2 regions of the Janthinobacterium paucivorans genome follow, and region 2 is predicted to be linked to the other one. Evidence: riboswitches for the same ligand, from Rfam matches in the RefSeq annotation. Region 2 holds a riboswitch; the other holds the start of a gene.
The links. A riboswitch is a leader RNA that binds a small molecule or an ion and turns the genes downstream of it on or off. The one in region 2 is predicted to bind thiamine pyrophosphate.

Region 1 (10,915 bases), on a different contig from region 2:
CAGAGCGATTGCACTGGAAGGCGATGCTTAATCTGGCCAGTCTGTATGTGGAAGGGCGCGACCCTTTGTATGGTGAGGAAGAAGCGGTGCAACTGGTGGAAAAGGCGATGCGACTCGGCATACCTGCGGCCTATGATCGGATGGGCACGTATTTTGCGAACAGCACGGGCGTCAACGGCGACATTACCCGCGCTTATGCCTTCTGGCAAAAGGCAGCGCAAATGGGTAACCCGCAGGCATTGGGGTTTCTCGGCGAAAAATTGACTGCTGGAGAGGATCACCCTGGTATTGATATGTGGGGCAACATTCCTGTAGCGACCAAAATGCTTGAGTGCGCGCTTGCACAAGGCTATGGCCAAGCCGCATTTGATTTGCATTATTTATATGTGGTTTTAAGGTCATCTGATGGGACCTCAAATGGGAGCGGTACCCCTGAAACAAAAGCGCGCGCCCTAAAAGTATTGCATGAGGGTGTCAAATTTGGTTGTGAAAATTGCGCTAACGCATTGCAAATAGAATTTGACCATCCCTTTGATTTAGCCAATATGTTTGCTCCGCACATCGATAAGGCTCGAGGCTTACGCTATGGAATGTTAGGTGACGCCCTCGGCTTCAACCCCAATCGCCGCTTTCCCAACCTCGATAAAATCTTGCCATTACCACCGGCCGATCTGCCGCCGTGGGATGGTCAACGAAAAAGCTTGCTCGACGCCGCCATGGGCGTGCGCCCACCGCCAGCCATCGCGCAGCCAAGCGCCGCCTCGCTGTTGCAAGAACCGTATTTCCTGGCTGCCGACTATGCGCTGCTCCCTGTTGGCTTGCCCAGCGACGCACCGACTGCGCCATTTTCCGCATACTGGCAACCTGCCGGTGGGCAAGGTTTGACGGAGCCGGCCCGGCTGTTTCGCAAAGGCGAAGAGTTCCGCTATTTCAGCGTGCTCGATGCCGCTGGCAAGAGTCGTTACGGCAGCGTGACGTGGGAACAGTGCCTGACGATACGGCACAACCAAGGCGCCGTGGAGCCGCGCGCAGCGCGCGGTTTGCTGCGCGAAGTGGCGCGGCCTGAGCCATGGTTGAGCTGTGCTTGCGGGCAAGCCTGTCCGGTCAGCGGCGTCTGGCAACCGTGGGTAGCGCCCGACCATCCGCTGCAGGCCATCGTCAACCAGTACTGGCGCCAGGCTTGGCTGACCCAAGGCGCACTTTTCCCGCAACCGCGCCGCGACTGGTTGCTCGATTTGCCTGACGACGACGTGACCTGGCATTTGATGGATATATCCCTTCCTGATCTCGGATAGGGCGGCGCGGAAGCGATGGAACACAACTGGCGCACGTCTTGGTGCTCGAACATCAGCCGGTAGTGAATGGGTGCGGCCAGGGCGAATGCGATGTGATCGCTATTGACTTTGTTGTGTATGATGGCCGTGTCCTCACTGAGCATATGGAGTGCCCATGCTAGAGCTGAACAAGATGGTGCGCAACACGGCCGTTCGTGCCGTGGCCTTGCCGCCTGGCGCCAGCATCGCCCCCTTGTACCCGGGCAGCAACTTGGCAGATGCCTACGCCGTCGACCTTTCGAACGCGCGCGCCCGCGTGCTCGACATGGAAAGCCTGGCGCGCCAGTTGCTGGGCAGCCAGCCGGGCTGGGCACAGAGCCTGATGGTGTTGCGCGACGCTATCGTGGCGCGCTTCGGCATCAAGACCGCCAGGCAGATGGAAGCGACGCCAGGCAAGCGCATCGGCATCTTTCGCATCTACGCCGTCAGTGACGACGAGATCATCGTGGGCGAGGATGACAGCCACCTCGATTTCCGTTTGTCGCTGCTGCGCAACCGGCATGCGGGGCAGCAACAGTTCGGCAGCGTGACCGTGACTAGCGTCGTGCATTGCCATAATCGGGTGGGGCGCGCCTACATTATGCTAATCCGGCCCTTCCACAAGCTGATTGTGCAGCGTTCGCTGGCGCGCGCCGTCAACGCAGGCTTGGCCTGAGGCCCCCGCAGGCCCTGCGCGCCCCCGCAACCCTCTAAAGGGCTGCGCACGCAGCAGCGTGACGCTGCCGGCAATCTTGCTTATTCATGGCCGGTATTGCATACTGCACCACCAGCCTCATCAAGATTCCCATGAACGATACGCTTCTCCTGCTGGGTTTTGCCACCACGCCGCTTGAACTGATTTCCTTTGTCCTGGCACTGACAACCGTTGCGCTCAACATCCGCCAGAATCACTGGGCGTGGCTGTTCGCCATCATTTCCTCGGCCGCTTACGGATTCGTCTTTTTCGACTCGCGCCTGTATGGCGACATGGCCTTGCAACTGCTGTTCATCAGCGTCTCGTTCTGGGGCTGGTATCAGTGGCTGCATCCGGCCAGCGGCGGCAAGATCTTGCCCGTCACGCGCCTCGATGGCCGCGGCTGGCTGGCCTGCGCGGCAGGTTGGCTGATCGGTTTCCTGCTCATTGCATGGCTGTTGACGACGACAGACACGGACGTGCCCCAAGCGGACGGTTTCCTCACGGCCGGTAGCCTGGTGGGACAATTGCTGCTGTCGCGCAAAAAGCTCGAAAACTGGATTGCCTGGATCATCGTCGACGTGCTGTATGTCTGGCTGTACCTGCACAAGGGCTTGACCCTGACAGCCGTGCTGTACGCCTTCTTCGTGGTGATGGCCATCATCGGCTTGCTGGCGTGGAAAAAGTCGGCACCGGCCGCGCCCGATGCCATGGTCCTCAAGTGATGCGGCCTTGCGTGCGCGTGGCGATCCTGGGAGCGGAATCGTCGGGCAAGTCTACCCTGGCGGCCGCCCTGGCTGCGCGCTACGGCACAGTCTGGGTGCCGGAATACTTGCGCGAATTTGTCGAAATGCAGGGCAGGGTGCCCCTCGCGGCCGATCAGTTTGGTATTGCTCGAACGCAAATCGAACGCGAAGCGGCAGCCGCCCCGCAGGCGCGCGACTTCCTGTTTTGCGATACGACGCCGCTGATGACGGCCGTCTACAGCCGCCATTATTTTGATGGTGCGGACGCGCAACTGGCGGCGCTGGCTGATGCCACGCAGTACGACGTGACCCTGGTGACGGCGCCCGATAGCCCGTGGGTGGCCGATGGCTTGCAGCGCGAGTCGGAAGCCGTGCGTCAATTGATCTACCGCTACCTGCTCAATGCGCTCGACGCGCGTGGCATCGTCTACCACGTCTTGCACGACAACCTGGAGGCGCGCCTGGACCAGGCGGCGCCCCTGCTGCGGCAGGCGCTTGCTGCAGCGCCTGCCATTGCTTTTCCTTACAACACCTAACAAACTTTGCTTAGGTGTTTAAAAGTCGAACTGTGCCGAGACCTTGAACGTGCGGCTGGCGCCCGGATACAGATAGCCATCCGATTCCGGCGTCACGTCGCGCCAGTAGAACTTGTCGGCCACGTTGTTGACGGCGGCGCGCAGCACGGCGCGTGTGCCGGCGATGCGCGTGGCGTAGGCGGCGCCCAGGTTGAACACATGGTACGAGGGCACGAAAGTCGTGTTGTTGTATTCAAACGCTTTCTTGCCCGCATATTCCCAGCTGCCATTGACGCTCAAGCCCGCCACCTGTTGCACGGCGTAATCCGCATGCACGGCCGCCTTCAAGGCGGGCACATTGGGCACGCGCTTGCCGTCGAGATCCGCATTGCCCGTGCCTGACTGCTGGCTGTTCAGGGCCGTGAGCGAGACGCCGAGGTTCAGGTCGCGGCCAGCCTTGCCTTGCGCAGATAATTCCAGGCCCCGGTGCTGCGCCTGGCCTTCACGCACGAAATAGCGTGCAGCGTTTTGGAATTCCAGGCCCTTGCGGATCTGGAACAGGCTGGCCGCCAGCATGAAGTCGGGCGTCACATCCATCTTCACGCCCAATTCAATCTGCTTCGAGCGGCTCGGCGTCAGCTCTTCGTTGGCATTCATTGCCTTGCGGTCGGCCGTGCCACCATGTTCCATGCCCTGCGAATAGGCCGCATACACGGAGACATTGTCGAGCGGCGTATAGACCAGCGATACATTGGGCAGCAGGAAGTCGTGCTTGGCGCGAATTTCTGTGTCGGCCTTCAGCACATACTGGTAGCCATCGACATTGATATGACGCAAGCCCCCATGCAGTTTCCAGTTCGGCGTCAGACTGATGATGTCCTGCACGAAGACGGAGTTTTCCGTATCCTTGCGCACCAGGCGCACAGGACCCGTGACGCCGGGCGAGGTGCCGACGATTTGCGGCTGATAGATGTTGCTCACGCCCACCCAGTCGTACACGTACAGGCCGGCGCGGTCCTTGCGGCGGAAGGTCGAGACGCCGGCCGTGAATGCATGGCGCAGGCTACCGGTGGCGAACTTGCCCTCGATCATGGCTTGCGCGCTCAGCGGCTTTTTCGTTTCGCCCGGGCTGCGGTAGTCATACACGTCGTAGTCGCCATTGCCGCAGAAGCCAGGGTACAGGTCCTGTCCGCTGCAGCCATACGGGAAGGCCGTGTAGTCATCGCGCTTGAACGCGTGCTGGTTGGCCGACAGGGTGGCATTCCAGTCGTCATTGAACGCGTACTGGAAGCGCAGGCCGATGTTGGTGGTGACGGTTTCCACGGGGCGCGTCCATGGCTGCAAGTTGAGCATGGCATTGGCGCTGATGCCCGTTGGCAAGGTTTTATTGTTCAGCAGCTGGAAGCCGGGCGCTGTTGCCTGCGCCTTGTCCTGGTAGTCGGCATCGAGCTGCAGCAGCGCCTGTGGCGATATCTGCCAGTCGAAGGCGCCAGAAATGAATTTACGGTTGCCATCGGCGCCCTTGATGTAGGAGCGCAGGCGCTCGGCCGCCACGTTGACACGGTAGCCGAAGCGCGTGTCTTCCAGGCGACCGCCCAGGTCGACGGCGCCGTACAGGGTGCCGCGCTCGCGCGTTTCCACGGTGACCGTGCGCAGTGGCGAAGCGGTGGGGCGCTTGACGATGAAGTCGATCACGCCGCCGGGCGCGGCCACGCCCGCCTGCAAGCCGGCCAGGCCTTTCAGCACTTCGATGCGCTCCTTGTTTTCCAGCGCAATTTGCGTGTCGCCAGGAATGGCCATGCCATCCTTGCGGTAGCTGGAATTGTTATCGAGCTTGAAGCCGCGGATGGTGAACTGTTCCGCATAGCCGACGGCGTTGTAGGCGTCGTTGATGCTGGCGTCGAGCTTGACGGCGTCGCTCAGATTACGTATCTGCAAGTCCTGCATGTCTTTTTGCGCAATGACGGTGACGGACGCCGGCGTTTGTAGCAGCGGTGCGTCGGAAAAGCCGCCCACGGAAGCGCGCTTGGCGGCCGGCGCCTTGTTGGCCGTGACGATGACTTCGGCCATGCTTGGCGTATCGGCCTGTGCGTCGGCGGTGTCAGGCGCTGCCAGCGCTGGCGCGGCAAACGCCTGCACGATGGCCAGGGTCAGGACGGAAACGGATAAATTCGGTGTGGACATAGATTGCTCGTGGTTCAAGCCGACTCTCGGGAGAGTACGGCAGGCTGCTTGTTAGGCTGGCGCCAACGCAGGAGCTATCAAAGGAGGGAGGTACTTTGCGCTTTCCTTCGCTGGCATTATCCAGATCAGGTACGAAGGGTATCTCTCACCCGGATGACTGCTCCAGGACCCCTAGCGAGGTGACAGCTTAGCATGAAGCACGGCCTGCTGTCCCATCTGGCTGAGCGTTTTACAACAGTGTGGCGCGAATTTACAAACGCAGTTAGCGCACCTTGCCGTCGTCGATGGTCAGCAGGAAATCGTGGTGCGCGGCTGGAAACGCGTCGTGGACGCTTGAGCTTTTCGCCCGCGAGGCGGAGAATGCAGCCGATGTTACCACCACGCGAAAAGGAATGCGCATGACCACCGTCCCACTGGAAGAATCGGGCTTGCCTGCCACGGCACTCGATATGCACCGCGCCATCGGCGCCACCATCGCCGCGCTACAGGCACTGGACTTGAACAGCCAGCGCTTCGAGGCGTGCACGGACCCGGAACTGCGTCGCGTGCTCGCGCATGCGGGCGACACCAGTCGCAAGGAAGCGGCCATGCTGCTCGAGTGGATGCGTCGCCGCGATGCGCGCCTGGACGCGGCCATGAAGGAGGCGCTGTTCAAGGCGGGGCCGATCGTTGCTCAGTATCACTATGACGAGAACATAGGGTAACGATTGCGTTGTCGCTGTGGCGTACCATGCGCCACATGCGCGGTGCTTCGCGTAGACTGTGTGCCGAACACGATTTTGGAAGAGTTTGCAACGATGAGATCATTGCCATACCGAGAAGGCAGCTGGTTTGCCGTACCCTTGCCTGGCGGCGGCTATGCCGCCGGCGTGGTAGCGCGCCGGGCGCCTGCCGGGCGCATCATGCTGGCGTATATGTTCGGGCCGAAGCGCGACCGCTTGCCTGTACTGGAAGAATTGGAAGATTTGCGCCCGGAACATGCCGTGCGCCGCTTGCGCACGGGCGATATGGCCATCCTTAACGCGCGCTGGCCCTTGCTGGGCGACAGCCGCCACTGGGAGCGCGAGGCCTGGCCTATGCCGGCCTTTATCCGCCGTAATGCCTCATTGCAGCGCGCCTGGCGCGCCAGTTATGCCGACGCCGACCCTGCCAAGCTGGACCGTGAAGAATCGATTCCCTTCGATACGCCGGGCATGGAAAGCGATTCCCTGTACGGTTACGGGGCAACGGAATTGCTGATGAATAAAGTGCTGGTGCAGGAAGCGGCGTCGGCAGCGTAGGCCGGATGAGGCCGTAAGGCCGTAATCCGACAACATTGTTGGCTGTTCTTGTCGGATTACGCGGTTCCCGCTAATCCGACCTACATCGCCTGCACCGCTGGCGCAAACACCGGAGTGAGCAGGCCCGATTATTTTTTTACGCCGCTGGCAAGCTGATCTGAAACGCCAGGCCGCCGCCTTCGCGGTTGCGTACCTGCAATTCGGCGCCATGGCGCTGCAGCACGCGCTCGACGATGGCCAGGCCCAGGCCGGCGCCATTGGCTTGTCCGCGCGCCGTGTCGAGGCGGGTGAACGGTTTCATCAGTTGCTCGATCTTCTCGGCCGGTACGCCCGTGCCGTGGTCTTGAACCTCGATAATCACCTTTTTCACGCCGTGGCTGGTGCGCACATGGCAGGCAATGTCGATTTCCGTCAGGTCGCTGCCTGGCGACTTGCCATAGCGGCGGGCATTCTCGATCAGGTTGTTCAGCACGCGGCGCAAGTCGGTAGGATTGCCCATCGCATGCGCGCCTTCGGCGATGCTGGCATGGATGCTCACGTCCGGCAGGCGCATCGCTTCGCGCGTCATGTCGCTCAGTAAACCGCTGAGGTCCACGTCCGTGAAGCTCGACGCTTCCGTCGGCCTGGCGTAGTCGAGGAACTGGCCGATGATGGCGTCCATCTGGCCGATATCGGACTGGATGCCCAGGCGCGCCTCGTCCGACAGGTTGGCCATTTCCACTTCCAGTTGCATGCGCGCCAGCGGCGTGCGCAAATCGTGCGAAATACCGGCCAGGATCACGGCGCGGTCCGATTCTACCTGCTTCAAATCATCGACCATCTGGTTGAAGCTGCGGTTCGCCTCGATGATTTCGATCGGGCCTTTTTCCGGCAGCAGCGCCGGCTGCTTGCCCTTGGCGATATCGCGCGCGGCCGCCGTCAAACGTGACAGCGGTAAATTGATCAGGCTCGAAATAATGGCCGCGCCCAGCAGAGACAGCAAGGACACCAGGCTGGCCCAGCCCAGCCACTGGAAGCCCGTCAGGCCGCGCAGGCGCTCGCGGTCCAGCATCAGCCAGTATTCGTCATCGTCGATCTTGAAGCTGACCCAGAAACCGGCTACGCCGTTGACGCGCGCGGAAAAGCGCGTGTCCTTGCCCAGTTTGGCTTTCACCTGCGCCTCGATCTCGGGCATCAGGTAATTGTCGGGCGGCGGCTCGATGCGGTCGTCCTCTTCCAGCGAGAAGATGCGGATGCCTTCATTGCTGACGAGGTCGAACAGCAGCTCGCGCCGCAACTCGGGCGCCGAGTGCGTCAGTGCCGCATGCGTGATGGTGACGACGGAAATGATCTGGGCGGAAATCTGCTGCGCTTGCGGCTCGCGCTGGATGACGGAAATCATGCCGATCCAGGTGATCATGCTGACCGTGGTCAAGGTGCCGAGCAGCAAAAAGGTGCGCCAGAACAGGCCGCTTTTCAGCCGCGCCAGGCTGATATCGGGAACAAGCTTCATCATGCCTTGCCTGCGATCAGCGCGGCTGTCCGTCCGGGATGAAGACGTAGCCCAGGCCCCACACGGTCTGGATGAACAGCGGGCTCGACGGATCGGGTTCGATCAGCTTGCGCAAGCGCGAGATTTGCACGTCCAGGCTGCGGTCAAATACTTCGTATTCGCGGCCGCGCGCCAGTTCCATCAGTTTCTCGCGCGACAGCGGCTGGCGCGCATGACGGGCAAATACCTTCAGCACGGAAAATTCGCCCGTCGTCAGGGGCACCGTTTCGCCGCTCTTTTTCAGGGTGCGCGTGCCCAGGTCCAGCACGAAGTGGCCAAACTCGAAGGTTTGCGGCGTTTCCGACGGCGCGCCCGGGATTTCATCGGGACCCTTGCGACGCAGCACCGCGCCGATGCGGGCCACCAGTTCGCGCGGGTTGAACGGTTTCGGCAGGTAGTCGTCGGCGCCCATTTCCAGGCCCACGATGCGGTCCACATCTTCGCCTTTGGCCGTCAGCATGATGATCGGTGTCTGGTCACCCGCGCCACGCAGGCGGCGGCAGATCGACAGGCCGTCTTCGCCGGGCAGCATCAAATCGAGCACCAGCAAGTCGTAGCGTTCGCGTAGCCACAATTTGTTCATGGCCGTCGCGCTTTCTGCCGTGAAGACATTGAAACCCTGTTCGGTCAGGTAGCGACGCAGCAGATCGCGCAGGCGCACGTCGTCATCGACGACCATGATCTTCGCCTGGTGGCCGTGGATCGATTGCATTGTTGTATTACTGCCGGAAGTGGAGGTTGTGGTCATTTAGGGTGTCGTATTATCTTATATTAGTTGCTATAGTAACGCCTCGCGCGGTGCCGACAAGGGTGTATGGCAACCCATTACAAAGTGTTACAAACTTTACCCAATTACTCTTACTGCACCGTGTAAAGCATCATACACTGGGGCCACAGTGGAAATCAGCTTTAAGCTTATACGGCATCGCGGAAGAGGAACTCAATGAATATCTTTACTAAAAAAATTCACGCCGCTCCCAGCGCAGCTATTGCCGCACCTACGGCCGCACCTACGGCCGCACGTACGACTGTGGTATCCGCAGTTGCCGTTTTTTCCGTCTTTTTCGCCAGCATGGCGCTGGCGCAAAACCAGCCGCCGCGCCGTGACGACCCGCCGCAAGTGCAGGTCCAGCGCTATGATCAGGGACAGCGCAGCACTAGCAATAGTAACAGCAACAACGATACGCGACTGCGCGAACAGCGCGACGCACGCAGTTTCGACACGCGTGCCGAAGAGCAGCGCCGCGCCAGCGAAGGCGCCGACGCCTCGCGCCGCACGGGCCGCTTGACGCCCGACGAGCGCCGCGACCTGCGCCGCCAGATCAATGAAGTAGGGCAGGATATTTACTCGAATCCGCCGCGCCGCTAGGTTACGGGCACCGCATCAGGCAGGGCCATCTCGCAAGGGATGGCCCTGTTTGCATCTGGACGCCGCACGCCGCCATTCTTGCTGCGTCAGGCACATCGCCGCGCCGCGTGCTTGTGTCCTACTGTTTTTATCCTGCTCCATTGAGTCAAATCGTTCAATGTGTGACGCTGGGAGGCAAGGCCTGCGCGAGGATTTACTTTGCAGCACTATCGGCTGACGCAGATGGCAAGGCGCTGGCCCGTCGCGCGTTTGACGAGCCGGTGGCCGGCTGGATCAGTCGCTGACCTTGCCGCGCGATTGTTTCAGCATGCCGTGCGTGTTCTTGCTGTCGAGGCGCCGCCGTTGCGAGCTACGCGTGGGCTTGGTGGCGCGGCGCACGGCGGGCAGGAAGGTTACGCTGTCGATGATGTCCTGCAGCCGGCGCAAGGCTTCTTCCTTGTTCTGTTCCTGGCTGCGCGATTGCTGCGCCTTGAGCACCAGCACGCCATCCTTGCTGATGCGGCTGTCGCGCAAGGCCAGCAGGCGTTCCTTGTACGCTTCCGGTAGCGACGAGGCGGCAATGGGAAAGCGTAAATGGATGGCGCTGGAAACCTTATTGACGTTCTGCCCGCCCGGGCCCTGGGCGCGGATGGCGGAAAATTCAACTTCAGCGCGATTGACAAGGTGTTGCATGGCCTGCCTGTGGAAAAACAATCATCTATTGTAAGGGAAGATGGCTGCGCCGGCGCAAGGCTGGGGCGATCGGCCGATGATGTCTTCCTGGAAAGTTGATGATTCTCAACGCCGTGTGCGCCGATGCTCGTTAGCATGGGGCCAACGTTGCGCCACTGCGCATCCTGGCAGCGCTTACCCGATGAAAGGATCATCATGCAGCCCACGACGACGCCTGGCGCCACAGCAACGGCGCAACGCAGTACCGTGCAATACCTGAGTTTCCACTCGGGCGGCCTGGAATACGGCCTCGATTACCGCTGCGTGCGCGAATTGCGTCCGCTCAAGGAGCTCGAGCGTTTTTCCTCGGAAGGCGAAGTGCTGCACAACGTGGCTCTCTCGCGTGGCATGATCATCCCCATCGTCGATATGCGCGCCGCGTTTGACAGTACCGGGGACGCACCCGATCCATCCACCGACGTGATCATCCTGCAGTTGAGCAATGGCGTGGTGGGCATGGTGGTCGATGGCGTGACCGATATCGTCAGCCTGGCCCCGGCCGACATCGCCGCCGTGCCTGATCTGGGCGCAGCGGAAGCCGAATACCTGCTGGGCTTGGCCACGCTGGCCGG
Region 2 (10,915 bases):
TCAGACGCAGGCTATGCGCCAGTGAAATGATGGCGCGCACGATGGCAGCATCGTCGCCGTGCGTGATGTCGCTGACGAAGGTCTTGTCGATTTTTAAGACGTCGATGGGAAAGTGGCGCAGGTAGGCCAAGCTGGAATAGCCGGTGCCGAAGTCATCAATGGACAACTGCACACCCAGCGCCTTGAGCTTGCGCATGATGGTCGTGGCTTGTTCCACGTCATGCATGACCATGCTTTCCGTCAATTCCAGCTCCAGATGGGCGGCATCGAGGCCTGTTTCGGCCAGTGCCTGCGCTACCGCATGCAGCAGATTCCTTTGTTTGAATTGCCGCGCCGACAGGTTGACAGCCAGGCGCAGCGGGCCATGGCCGGCCACTTGCCAGGCACGCACCTGGGCGCATGCCGTGCGCAGTACCCAGTCGCCGATAGGGATGATCAAGCCCATTTCTTCAGCCAGGCCGATGAAGTTGATAGGTGCAATGCGCCCCAGTTGCGGATGTTGCCAGCGCAGCAGTGCTTCCATGCCCACCACTTTGCCGCTGGCCAAGTCGAGCTGGGGCTGGTATTCGAGATGGAATTGTTTGCGTTCCAGGGCATGGCGCAACTCGCTCTCCAGTCCCAGCCGCGCCAGCGTGCCAGCATTCATGCTCGATGCATAGAAGCGCCAATGACCGCGCCCCAGTTCCTTGGCGCGATACATGGCGATGTCGGCATGCTTGATCAGCGTATCGGCATCCTGACCATCGTCGGGATACACGGCCACGCCCATGCAGCAGCTGAGCAAAAATTCATATTCGCCCAGTTGCAGCGGCTGCGCCACGGCATCGAGGATGCGCTGCAGGATGGCGGTGCCTGGTTCCCCCTTGCCATGCTGTGGCAGCAGCAGCACGAATTCGTCGCCGCCCAGGCGCGCCACCGTGTCGACTTCGCGCGTGGCGTCGCGCAGGCGCTCGGCCACGTTTTTCAGCACTAGGTCGCCGGCATCGTGGCCCAGGGTATCGTTGACGAACTTAAAGCGGTCGAGGTCGATGAACACCACCCACAGGGGCAGGTCGTTACGTCGCGTCATGGCCATCGCCTGTTCCATTCGCTCGCGCAGCAGCAGGCGGTTGGCCAGGCCCGTCAAAGTATCGTGTCGCGACTGTAATTTCAGCTCTTGCTCGAAGCGCATGACCGTGCTGATGTCGTATTGCGCAACGACAAAGTGGCTGACGTGGCCATTGCCATCGTCGTGCACGGGGGCGACGAACAGCTCGCTCCAGTAGCAGCTGCCATCTTTGCGGAAATGCCGCACGATAGCCTTGCCTTCGTGCTGTTCGCGCATGGCCGTCGTAATGGCATGCATGTCTTGCCGTCCTTGCGCAGGCCCCTGCAAGTGTTCCAGGCGCTGGCCGATGACTTCGCCAGCGGCATAGCCGGTGATGCGTTCGAAGGCGGGATTGACGTATTCGATCAGGTAGCCTGGTGCGTCGGCGCTGCACAGGATGACGGCATTGGCCGACACTTCGATGATGCGTTCGCGCAAACGCAGCGACTTTTCTTGCTGCACGCGCGCGGCGAGGTCTTCTGACAGGCGCACATTGGCAAACTGTAGCGCTGCCGTGCGTTCGCCCGCGATGCGGGCAATTACGGCGTTGCGCGACATCAGCTGAAACACATACGCCGTTGCCAGCAGGCTCGACAGCAGTCCGCCCAGCAGCACATACAGCGAAGCGCGATGGCTCGCTGTCAGACCCGTTCCGCCGGCGTGGTACTGCAACAGCAGCTGCATGTTTTCCGATTCGATCTGGCGCGCAGAGGCGTAGCACAGGGCCGTCAGGCACAACCCGAGCGCCACGGTGAGCAGGGCCGCAGTGGAAGCAGAAATGGAGAGGCGTTTGAAAAAAGCGTGCATGATGGCGTCCGTGAGCTGCGCCCGTGCCGATCCATGATCCGGCAACCCTGGCAGTGACTGACTGTAGGGCGCGCAGCGAATCACCGTCTGTTCGCTAGCGAACGGACAGTGATGTCAGCAAGACATATACTCGCCGCATTGTGCAAACGCTGTGTTACGCTGCTGCAAATGGCTGCCCTCGTTCGGACGTCTTTCATCTCTCCCCTAGCTGACGACTGGAAACCAGGAAACCTGCCTATGTCGAGTCCGTATGCCCAGCCGCACAACCCGAATCAAAACCATTTGCTCGCCGCCATGCTCGACGCCGATTTCGCGCGCCTGGCGCCCCATCTGGAGCAAGTGTCCATGTTGCTCGGTGACGTGATCTACGATTCTGGCGACAAGCTGCAGCATGTGTATTTCCCCACCACGGCCATCGTTTCCATTCATTACCTGCTGGAAAACGGCGGCTCGTCCGAGATCGCCGGCGTCGGTAATGAAGGCGTGGTGGGCGTGTCGTTGTTTATGGGTGGCAACTCGACACCGAGCCGCGCCGTGGTGCAGACGGGCGGTGTCGGCTATCGCCTGAAGGCGCACTTGCTGATGGAAGAATTCGATCGCGCTGGCGCCGTCATGCGCTTGCTGCTGCGCTACACCCAAGCGCTGATTACGCAAATGTCACAGACGGCCGTCTGCAACCGCCACCATACTGTAGAGCAGCAGCTATGCCGCTGGCTGCTGCTGACCATGGACCGCCTGCCGGACCGCGAGCTGACCATGACGCAGGAACTCATTGCCAATATGCTGGGCGTACGCCGCGAAGGCGTGACCGAAGCGGCCGGGCGCTTGCAGGCGCGCGGTTTCATCAGCTACCGGCGCGGCCATATTTCGGTGCTGGACCGCGCTGGCCTGGAAGGCCATGTGTGCGAATGCTATGGCGTGGTGAAGAAGGAGTTCGCGCGCCTGCTGTCGGACGTGCGCCAGCGCCAGGCACCCTGAACACAGCATTCAATACCGCATGCCCGTTTCTTATCGTTGTCATTGCCCAGGCTTATCATGCAATCTGTCGAAAACACCCCCCCGCGCGCACCGTCGCGTTGGCCCATGGCGCTGGCATTTTCGTTCAGCGCCGTCGGGCTGATTGCCGTTGGCGTGCTGGCTTGGCGCGCGCCGTTCGAGACGGCGTGCGTGATTGACGCGCTGGTAGTGCTGCTGCTGATGTTGCTCGTGGCGCTGTACCGGCGTACGGTGGCGGCCGGTCTGCCACGCCAGTTGCTCAAAGCGGGTGCCTTGCAGGATGCGATTTTCAACAGCGCCAATTTCTCCTGCATCGCCACCGATGCGCAGGGGGTGATCCAGATTTTCAATGTGGGTGCCGAACGCATGCTCGGCTATGAAGCGAGCGACGTCGTCGACAAACTGACGCCGGCCAGTATTTCCGACGCGCAAGAGATCATCGTCCGCGCCGCCGCCCTCAGTGCCGAGCTCGACACCGTCATCACGCCCGGCGTGGAAGCGCTCGTGTTCAAGGCTTCGCGCGGCATCGAAGACATTTATGAACTGACTTACATTCGCAAGGATGGCAGCCGTTTCCCCGCCATGGTATCGGTGACGGCCCTGCGCGATGCACAGAGCAAGGTCATCGGTTACTTGCTGATCGGCACCGACAACACGGCGCGCAAGCAGGTCGAGGCGGAGCAGGCGCTGCTGGACCAGCGCTTGCGCGAGCAGCAGTTCTACACGCGCTCGCTGATCGAATCAAATATCGATGCCATCATGATGACGGACCCGCGCGGCATTATCAGCGACGTCAACCAGCAGATGGAAGCACTGACGGGCTGCACGCGCGATGAATTGATCGGTGCGCCATGCAAGAATTACTTTACAGAACCGCAACGCGCTGAGGAAGCCATTGTGCGCGTGTTGCGTGAGGGCAAAGTGACCAATTACGAGTTGACGGCTTTGGCGCGCGACGGCAAGCAGACGGTTGTTTCCTACAACGCCTCGACCTTCCACGACCGCAACCGCAAGCTGCAGGGCGTGTTTGCCGCCGCGCGCGACGTGACGGAACGCAAGCAGTTCGAATTGGCCTTGCAAGACACGAATATCGAAATGGAAAAAGCCCGCCAGGCGGCGGAAAAGGCGAACCTGGCGAAGTCCGAGTTTTTGTCGAGCATGAGCCATGAATTGCGCACGCCCTTGAACGCCGTGCTGGGCTTTGCCCAGTTGATGGCGTCCGAGACGCCGGCGCCGAGCTTGCCGCAGCAGCGCTCGATCGACCAAATCCTCAAGGGTGGCTGGTATCTCTTGCGTTTGATCAATGAAATCCTCGACCTGGCCATGATCGAGTCGGGCAAGGTCACCATGTCGGAAGAGGCGATGTCCTTGCTCGACGTGTTGCAAGATTGCCAGGCGATGATCGCGCCACAGGCCGAAAAACGCGGCATCAGCATGCATTTCCCCCGTTGCGGCAAGGCCTTCTATGTGCATGCCGACCGCACGCGCGTGAAACAGGTGATGATTAACCTGCTGTCGAACGCCATCAAGTACAACCAGAGCGGCGGCAGCGTGAAAGTCGAGTGCCGTCATCATGGCGAGCGCGTGCGCGCCAGCGTCACGGACAGCGGCGCTGGCCTGAACGCCGAACAAATGAGTCAGTTGTTCCAACCCTTCAATCGCCTGGGCCAGGAAAGCAGCACGGAAGAGGGCACGGGTATCGGCCTGGTCGTCACCAAGCAACTGGTCGAGCTGATGGGGGGCCAGATCGGTGTCGACAGCACGGTGGGCATGGGCACCACCTTCTGGGTGGAATTCCAGGCCTCGCGCGCGCCTGAGCTGCATCTGGAAGAGGGCGTAGCCTTGCCCGCGGTACAGGAAGATCCGGAAAGCCAGCGCACCTTGCTGTACGTGGAAGACAATCCCGCCAACCTGGCGCTGGTGGAGCAATTAATTGCCCGCCGCAGCGACTTGAAGCTGCTGACGGCCATCGATGCGCACCTGGGCATCGACCTGGCGCGCACGTATCAGCCGGACGTGATCTTGATGGATATCAACCTGCCCGGCATCAGCGGCTATGGCGCCCTGCGCATCTTGCATGACGATCCGCTGACCAGCCATATCCCCGTGATGGCCCTGTCGGCCAACGCCGTGCCGCGCGATATCGAGAAAGGCCTGGAAGCGGGCTTCTTCCGCTATTTGACCAAGCCCATCAAGGTCGTCGAATTCATGGATGCGCTCGACGTGGCCTTGCACCATGCAGCCGCACACGGCTTGGCCGACGACACGCACGCAGCACGCTAATTTTGCATTTCATTTTAGGAATACCGCCATGCTTCAAGCCACTGAGATCCTGAACGCCAGCATCCTCATCGTCGATGACCAGGAGGCCAACGTCATGCTGCTCGAGCAGGTGTTGCGCAATGCCGGCTATACGCGCATCACGTCCACCATGGACCCGCAAGCGGTGCACGCGCTGCACCAGCAGCACCGCTACGATCTGATCTTGCTCGACTTGCAGATGCCTGAAATGGATGGCTTCGAAGTCATGGATGGCTTGCGCGACATCGAGGCGGGCAGCTATCTGCCGGTGCTGGTGATTACGGCCCAGCCCGGCCATAAGCTGCGCGCGCTACAGGCCGGCGCCAAGGACTTCGTCAGCAAGCCCTTCGACCTGGTGGAGGTGAAGACGCGCATCCACAACATGCTGGAAGTGCGTTTGCTGTACCAGAAGCTGGCCGAATACAACAAGTCGCTGGAACAGTTGGTGGAAGAACGCACGGCCGAGTTGCGCGAGAGCGAAGCGCGCTTCCAGCGCTTTACGGAACTGTCTTCCGACTGGTACTGGGAACAGGATGCACAGGGTAAGCTGACGCGCTTTTCCGGTCCCGTGGCTGAAATGCTGGGCATCGGCAGCGAGGAAGAGCCGCAGCGCTGGAACGCGGCCGAGCGTGCATTGCTCGACGCCAAGATCGCCGCGCGCGAACCTTTCCTCGACTTCATCTATAGCCGCGCCAACCTGGACGGCAGCACGCAGTATCTGCAGGTCAGTGGCGAGCCGATGTTCGACAATGGCAGCCGTTTCATCGGCTATCGCGGCATCGGTCTCGATGTCACGCAGCGCCTGCGCGCTGTCTGATTGCCGACCGTTGATCTATACTTGTTGTTATTGACATCAACAAGGAAAGTATCATGGTTGACAAATCACTGCCCGAATACTGGTTTCCCGCCAAGACCTACGGCTGGGGCTGGGGTTTGCCCATCACCTGGCAGGGTTGGCTGGTGTTCCTGGCCGCGCTGGCGCTGTTCGCCTGCGGCGCCTTCCTGTTCCCGCCACAAACCATGCTGCTGGGCTACATCGTGTATGAAGTCGCCATCGTCGCCGCGCTGATCGCCGTGTGCCAGTGGAAGGGCGAACCGACCGCCTGGCGCTGGGGCAAGAAGAAATAAGCGCGCCGGTATCTGCTGCATTGCAGCAGATACCGGCACGACGACAACGCAAGAAATCATCTGGCCACGCGGCGCGAAGCGCGTATAATTGGCCCGCTGCCGCAAGGCGGCAAACGCTAGGGGTCCTGCCTTTCGCTGTGGAAACACAGTGCAAGCGCGGGTGAGAAATACCCTCCGAACCTGATCTGGATAATGCCAGCGAAGGGAAGCTTTAGGATGAACGCACCTCGCTTTTCCGCGTGCGCGCAGCCGAACCTCCTTAGCTGGCTCCAGGCTTAAAAATAGTCTAGCCAAGGAGCCAAAATGAACGCCAATCCGAAATTCCTCTCCGCCACCGCCACGGTCGACGAAGCGGCCATCGCACCGCTGCCCAATTCGCGCAAGATCTATATTGAAGGCAGCCGCCCCGATATCCGCGTGCCCATGCGCAGAATCAGCCAATCCGATACGGAAGCGTCGTTCGGCGGCGAAAAGAATCCGCCGATCTACGTGTACGACACGTCCGGCCCGTACACAGACCCGGAGGTGCAGATCGATATCCGCTCGGGCCTGGCTACGCCGCGCCTGCCGTGGATCATGGAGCGGGCCGACACGGAAGAATTGCCCGGTCCCACCTCCGACTACGGCATCGCCCGCCTGGCCGACCCGACACTGGCCGAGCTGCGTTTTAACCTGCACCGCAAGCCGCGCCGCGCCATCGCCGGCAAGAATGTGACGCAAATGCATTACGCCCGGCAAGGCATCATCACGCCGGAAATGGAATTCGTGGCCATCCGCGAAAACATGCGCCGCCACGAGTATTTGCGCGAACTGAAAGCCTCCGGTCCCATGGGCGAGCGCCTGGCCGAGCTGATGGGCCGCCAGCATCCGGGCCAGTCCTTCGGCGCCAGCATTCCTGCGCAAATCACGGCCGAATTCGTGCGCGAGGAAATCGCCCGTGGCCGCGCCATCATTCCCGCCAACATCAACCATCCGGAAGTCGAACCGATGATCATCGGCCGCAATTTCCTGGTGAAAATTAACGCCAATATCGGCAATTCGGCCGTCACTTCGTCCATCGGCGAGGAAGTGGAAAAAATGACCTGGGCCATCCGCTGGGGCGGCGATAACGTGATGGACTTGTCTACTGGCAAGCACATCCACGAAACGCGCGAATGGATCGTGCGCAACAGCCCCGTGCCCATCGGTACTGTGCCCCTCTATCAGGCGCTGGAAAAGGTCAATGGCAAGGCCGAAGACCTGACGTGGGAGATTTTTCGCGATACCTTGATCGAGCAGGCTGAGCAGGGCGTTGACTACTTCACCATCCACGCGGGCGTGCTGCTGCGCTATGTGCCGCTGACGGCCAAGCGCTTGACGGGCATCGTCTCGCGCGGCGGTTCCATCATGGCGAAATGGTGTCTGGCACACCATCAGGAATCGTTCCTGTACACGCATTTTGAAGACATTTGCGACATCATGAAGGCGTACGACGTGTCGTTCTCGCTGGGTGACGGCTTGCGCCCCGGCTCGATCTACGACGCCAACGACGAGGCGCAGTTGGGCGAACTGAAAACCCTGGGCGAGCTGACGCAAGTGGCCTGGAAGCACGATGTGCAAGTGATGATCGAAGGCCCGGGCCATGTGCCCATGCAATTGATTAAGGAAAACATGGACTTGCAGCTGGAGCAGTGCGGCGAAGCGCCGTTCTACACGCTGGGACCGCTGACGACCGATATTGCCCCCGGCTACGACCACATCACATCGGGCATAGGCGCGGCCATGATAGGCTGGTATGGCACGGCCATGCTGTGCTATGTGACGCCGAAGGAACACTTGGGCTTGCCCAACAAGGCTGATGTGAAGGATGGCATCATCACGTATAAAATTGCGGCGCATGCGGCCGACCTGGCCAAGGGCCATCCGGGCGCACAAATCCGCGACAACGCCCTGTCGAAAGCGCGCTTTGAATTTCGCTGGGATGACCAGTTCAACATCGGCCTGGACCCGGACAAGGCGCGCGAATTCCATGACGAAACTCTGCCCAAGGATTCGGCCAAGGTAGCGCATTTCTGCTCCATGTGCGGTCCGCACTTCTGCTCGATGAAGATCACGCAGGAAGTGCGCGAATATGCGGCCGGCATGGGCATCGCGGAAGACAAGGCGCTCCAGCAAGGCATGGAAATCAAGGCCATCGAATTCATCAAGAACGGCGCCGAGCTGTACCGCAAGGTATGAAGGAGAGCGTGATGCCTGCATGCATACCCATCACGCTCAACGGCGCGCCGCACCAGGTGCCGCCGGGGCACACGCTGGACCAGTTGATCGCCGCATTGTCGCTGGAAAACCAGGCGCTGGCGCTGGCCGTCAACCGCCATGTCGTGCCGCGCAAGGCGTGGCAGGGCAGGGTCCTGGAAAGCTTGGATCAGGTAGAGATCGTACGCGCCATCGGCGGTGGCTAAATTAAGGAAAAAGCAATGACAAGTAATCATAACGATGATCTGCTGAGCATCGCAGGAAAACAATACCAATCGCGCTTGCTGGTGGGCAGCGGCAAGTACAAGGATTTGTCACAGACGCGCGAAGCGACGGACGCGGCGCAAGCGCAAATCATTACGGTGGCGATCCGTCGCGTCAATATCGGGCAAGATCCGAGCGCGCCCAGCCTGCTCGATGTGCTGCCGCCGGACCAGTACACGATTTTGCCCAACACGGCTGGCTGCTACAACGCCAAGGATGCCGTCTACACCTTGCAGCTGGCGCGCGAGCTGCTGGGCGGGCGCAATCTGGTCAAGCTGGAAGTACTGGGCGATGAAAAGACCTTGTTCCCACACATGCCGGAAACCCTGATCGCGGCCGAAGCGTTGGTCAAGGATGGCTTCGACGTGATGGTCTATTGCAGTGACGACCCGATCCAGGCGAAGATTTTGGAAGATATCGGCTGCGTGGCCATCATGCCGCTGGCCTCGCTGATCGGCTCGGGCATGGGCATCTTGAATCCGTGGAATTTGTCACTGATCATAGCCCAGGCGAAAGTGCCGGTGCTGGTGGACGCGGGCGTGGGCACGGCGTCGGATGCGGCCATTGCCATGGAGCTCGGTTGTGATGGCGTGCTGATGAACACGGCCATTGCCGGCGCGCGCGATCCCGTGCGCATGGCGCATGCGATGAAGCTGGCCGTGCGCGCCGGACGTGCCGCGTTTCTGGCAGGACGCATGCCGCGTAAATTTGCCGCCTCGCCCTCGTCGCCGATGGCTGGCCGCCTGGCGTGATGGGGCGACAGCGTCTGCCGGGTCGTCCGGTTGTGCTGGTGTTTGCCGGCCTCGACCCCTCGGGCGGCGCCGGCCTGGCCGCCGATATCCTGGCCATTGCGGCGCAGGGCGTGCATGCCTTGCCCGTCATCACGGCGCTGACGGTGCAAGACAATGACCGTGTGTTTGGCGTGGAAGCGGTGGCGCCGGCAATGCTGCGCCGGCAGGCGCAGGCGCTGATCGCCAAAATCGCCATTGATGCTGTGAAAATCGGCATCCCCGGCAGCGCTGCAAATGCGGCCGTCATTGCGCAACTGATCGCGCAATTGCGGCTGGTCCGGCCCGACTTGCCCGTGGTGCTCGATCCCGTACTGGCCAGCGGCCATGGTGATCTGCTCAGCAAGGGCGATGCGGTGCTGGCGCTGGCGCCCTTGCTGCCGGTGACGACCCTGATCGTGCCGAACGGGCCGGAAGCGCTGGCCCTCGGTGGCGCAGAAAGTCTGCGCGCGCAAGGCTGCAAGAACGTGCTGCTGACGGGCGGGCATGGTGAGGGCGAGGTGATCGTCAACCGCTGGTGCGATAGCGCAGGCGGCGAGCGCGAGTGGCGCTGGCCGCGTCTGCCCGGCGCCTTCCACGGCAGCGGCTGCACTTTGGCCTCCGCCATCGCGGCACGCCTGGCATTGGGCCATCCGCTGGCCGAAGCGCTGGCGCTGGCACAAAGCTATTGCCATGCGGCCCTGGCCGGCGCGTATGCGATAGCGCCAGGTCAAGGCATACCGCAACGTTTCATTGAATAAGGAAAACATCATGCGTGGACTGTATCTGGTCACCCCCAACTGGGATGACACCGACCGCTTGCTCGACGTGAGCGAGCAAGCCTTGCAGGAAGGCGTTGCCATGCTGCAATACCGGCACAAGAGCGCCGACGCGCAGCAGCGGCGCGAGCAGGCTGGCGCCTTGCTGACCCTGGCCCGCAAGTATGGCGTGCCCTTCATCATCAACGACTTTGTCGCACTGTGCGAAGAGCTCGACGCGGACGGCGTACACGTCGGCGGTACGGACGCTGCCGTGGCGCAGGTGCGCGCGCGCCTGGGCGCGAACAAAATCGTGGGCGCTTCCTGCTATGGCGACATGGCCTTGGCAAGGATGGCCGAGGCGGGCGGCGCCAGCTATGTGGCCTTCGGCGGCTTTTATCCTTCGCTGGTGAAAAAGTACCCGGTGACGACGCCCCCGGATATCGTGCTGCAAGCCAAACGCGAGATCAGCTTGCCGTGCGTGGTGATCGGTGGCATGACGCCGGAAAATGCGGCACCGCTGGCCGCGCGCGGCGCCGACATGGTGGCGGCCATCAGCAGCGTATTTGGCA

Region 1: linked by a shared signal. The riboswitch ahead of ACQ4V8_RS21365 (TonB-dependent siderophore receptor) and the one ahead of thiC (phosphomethylpyrimidine synthase ThiC) in region 2 are both predicted to bind thiamine pyrophosphate.

Annotation. Positions count from the first base shown of each region.
Region 1 is NZ_JBNYXR010000026.1:324-11,238, forward strand. Features, by position in the region: gene ACQ4V8_RS21345 (tetratricopeptide repeat protein) at 1-1,295, shown strand, start outside; gene ACQ4V8_RS21350 (DUF2867 domain-containing protein) at 1,450-1,989, shown strand; gene pnuC (nicotinamide riboside transporter PnuC) at 2,121-2,732, shown strand; gene ACQ4V8_RS21360 (AAA family ATPase) at 2,732-3,289, shown strand; gene ACQ4V8_RS21365 (TonB-dependent siderophore receptor) at 3,308-5,452, opposite strand; TPP riboswitch at 5,538-5,635, opposite strand; gene ACQ4V8_RS21370 (hypothetical protein) at 5,715-5,852, opposite strand; gene ACQ4V8_RS21375 (ferritin family protein) at 5,851-6,156, shown strand; gene ACQ4V8_RS21380 (Imm26 family immunity protein) at 6,250-6,732, shown strand; gene ACQ4V8_RS21385 (sensor histidine kinase family protein) at 6,869-8,227, opposite strand; gene ompR (osmolarity response regulator transcription factor OmpR) at 8,241-8,975, opposite strand; gene ACQ4V8_RS21395 (hypothetical protein) at 9,207-9,632, shown strand; gene arfB (alternative ribosome rescue aminoacyl-tRNA hydrolase ArfB) at 9,906-10,304, opposite strand; gene ACQ4V8_RS21405 (chemotaxis protein CheW) at 10,500-10,915, shown strand, end outside.
Region 2 is NZ_JBNYXR010000021.1:51,230-62,144, forward strand. Features, by position in the region: gene ACQ4V8_RS20485 (putative bifunctional diguanylate cyclase/phosphodiesterase) at 1-1,894, opposite strand, end outside; gene ACQ4V8_RS20490 (Crp/Fnr family transcriptional regulator) at 2,132-2,872, shown strand; gene ACQ4V8_RS20495 (PAS domain S-box protein) at 2,930-5,173, shown strand; gene ACQ4V8_RS20500 (response regulator) at 5,202-6,008, shown strand; gene ACQ4V8_RS20505 (hypothetical protein) at 6,062-6,319, shown strand; TPP riboswitch at 6,428-6,543, shown strand; gene thiC (phosphomethylpyrimidine synthase ThiC) at 6,623-8,536, shown strand; gene thiS (sulfur carrier protein ThiS) at 8,548-8,760, shown strand; gene ACQ4V8_RS20520 (thiazole synthase) at 8,776-9,570, shown strand; gene thiD (bifunctional hydroxymethylpyrimidine kinase/phosphomethylpyrimidine kinase) at 9,570-10,346, shown strand; gene thiE (thiamine phosphate synthase) at 10,357-10,915, shown strand, end outside.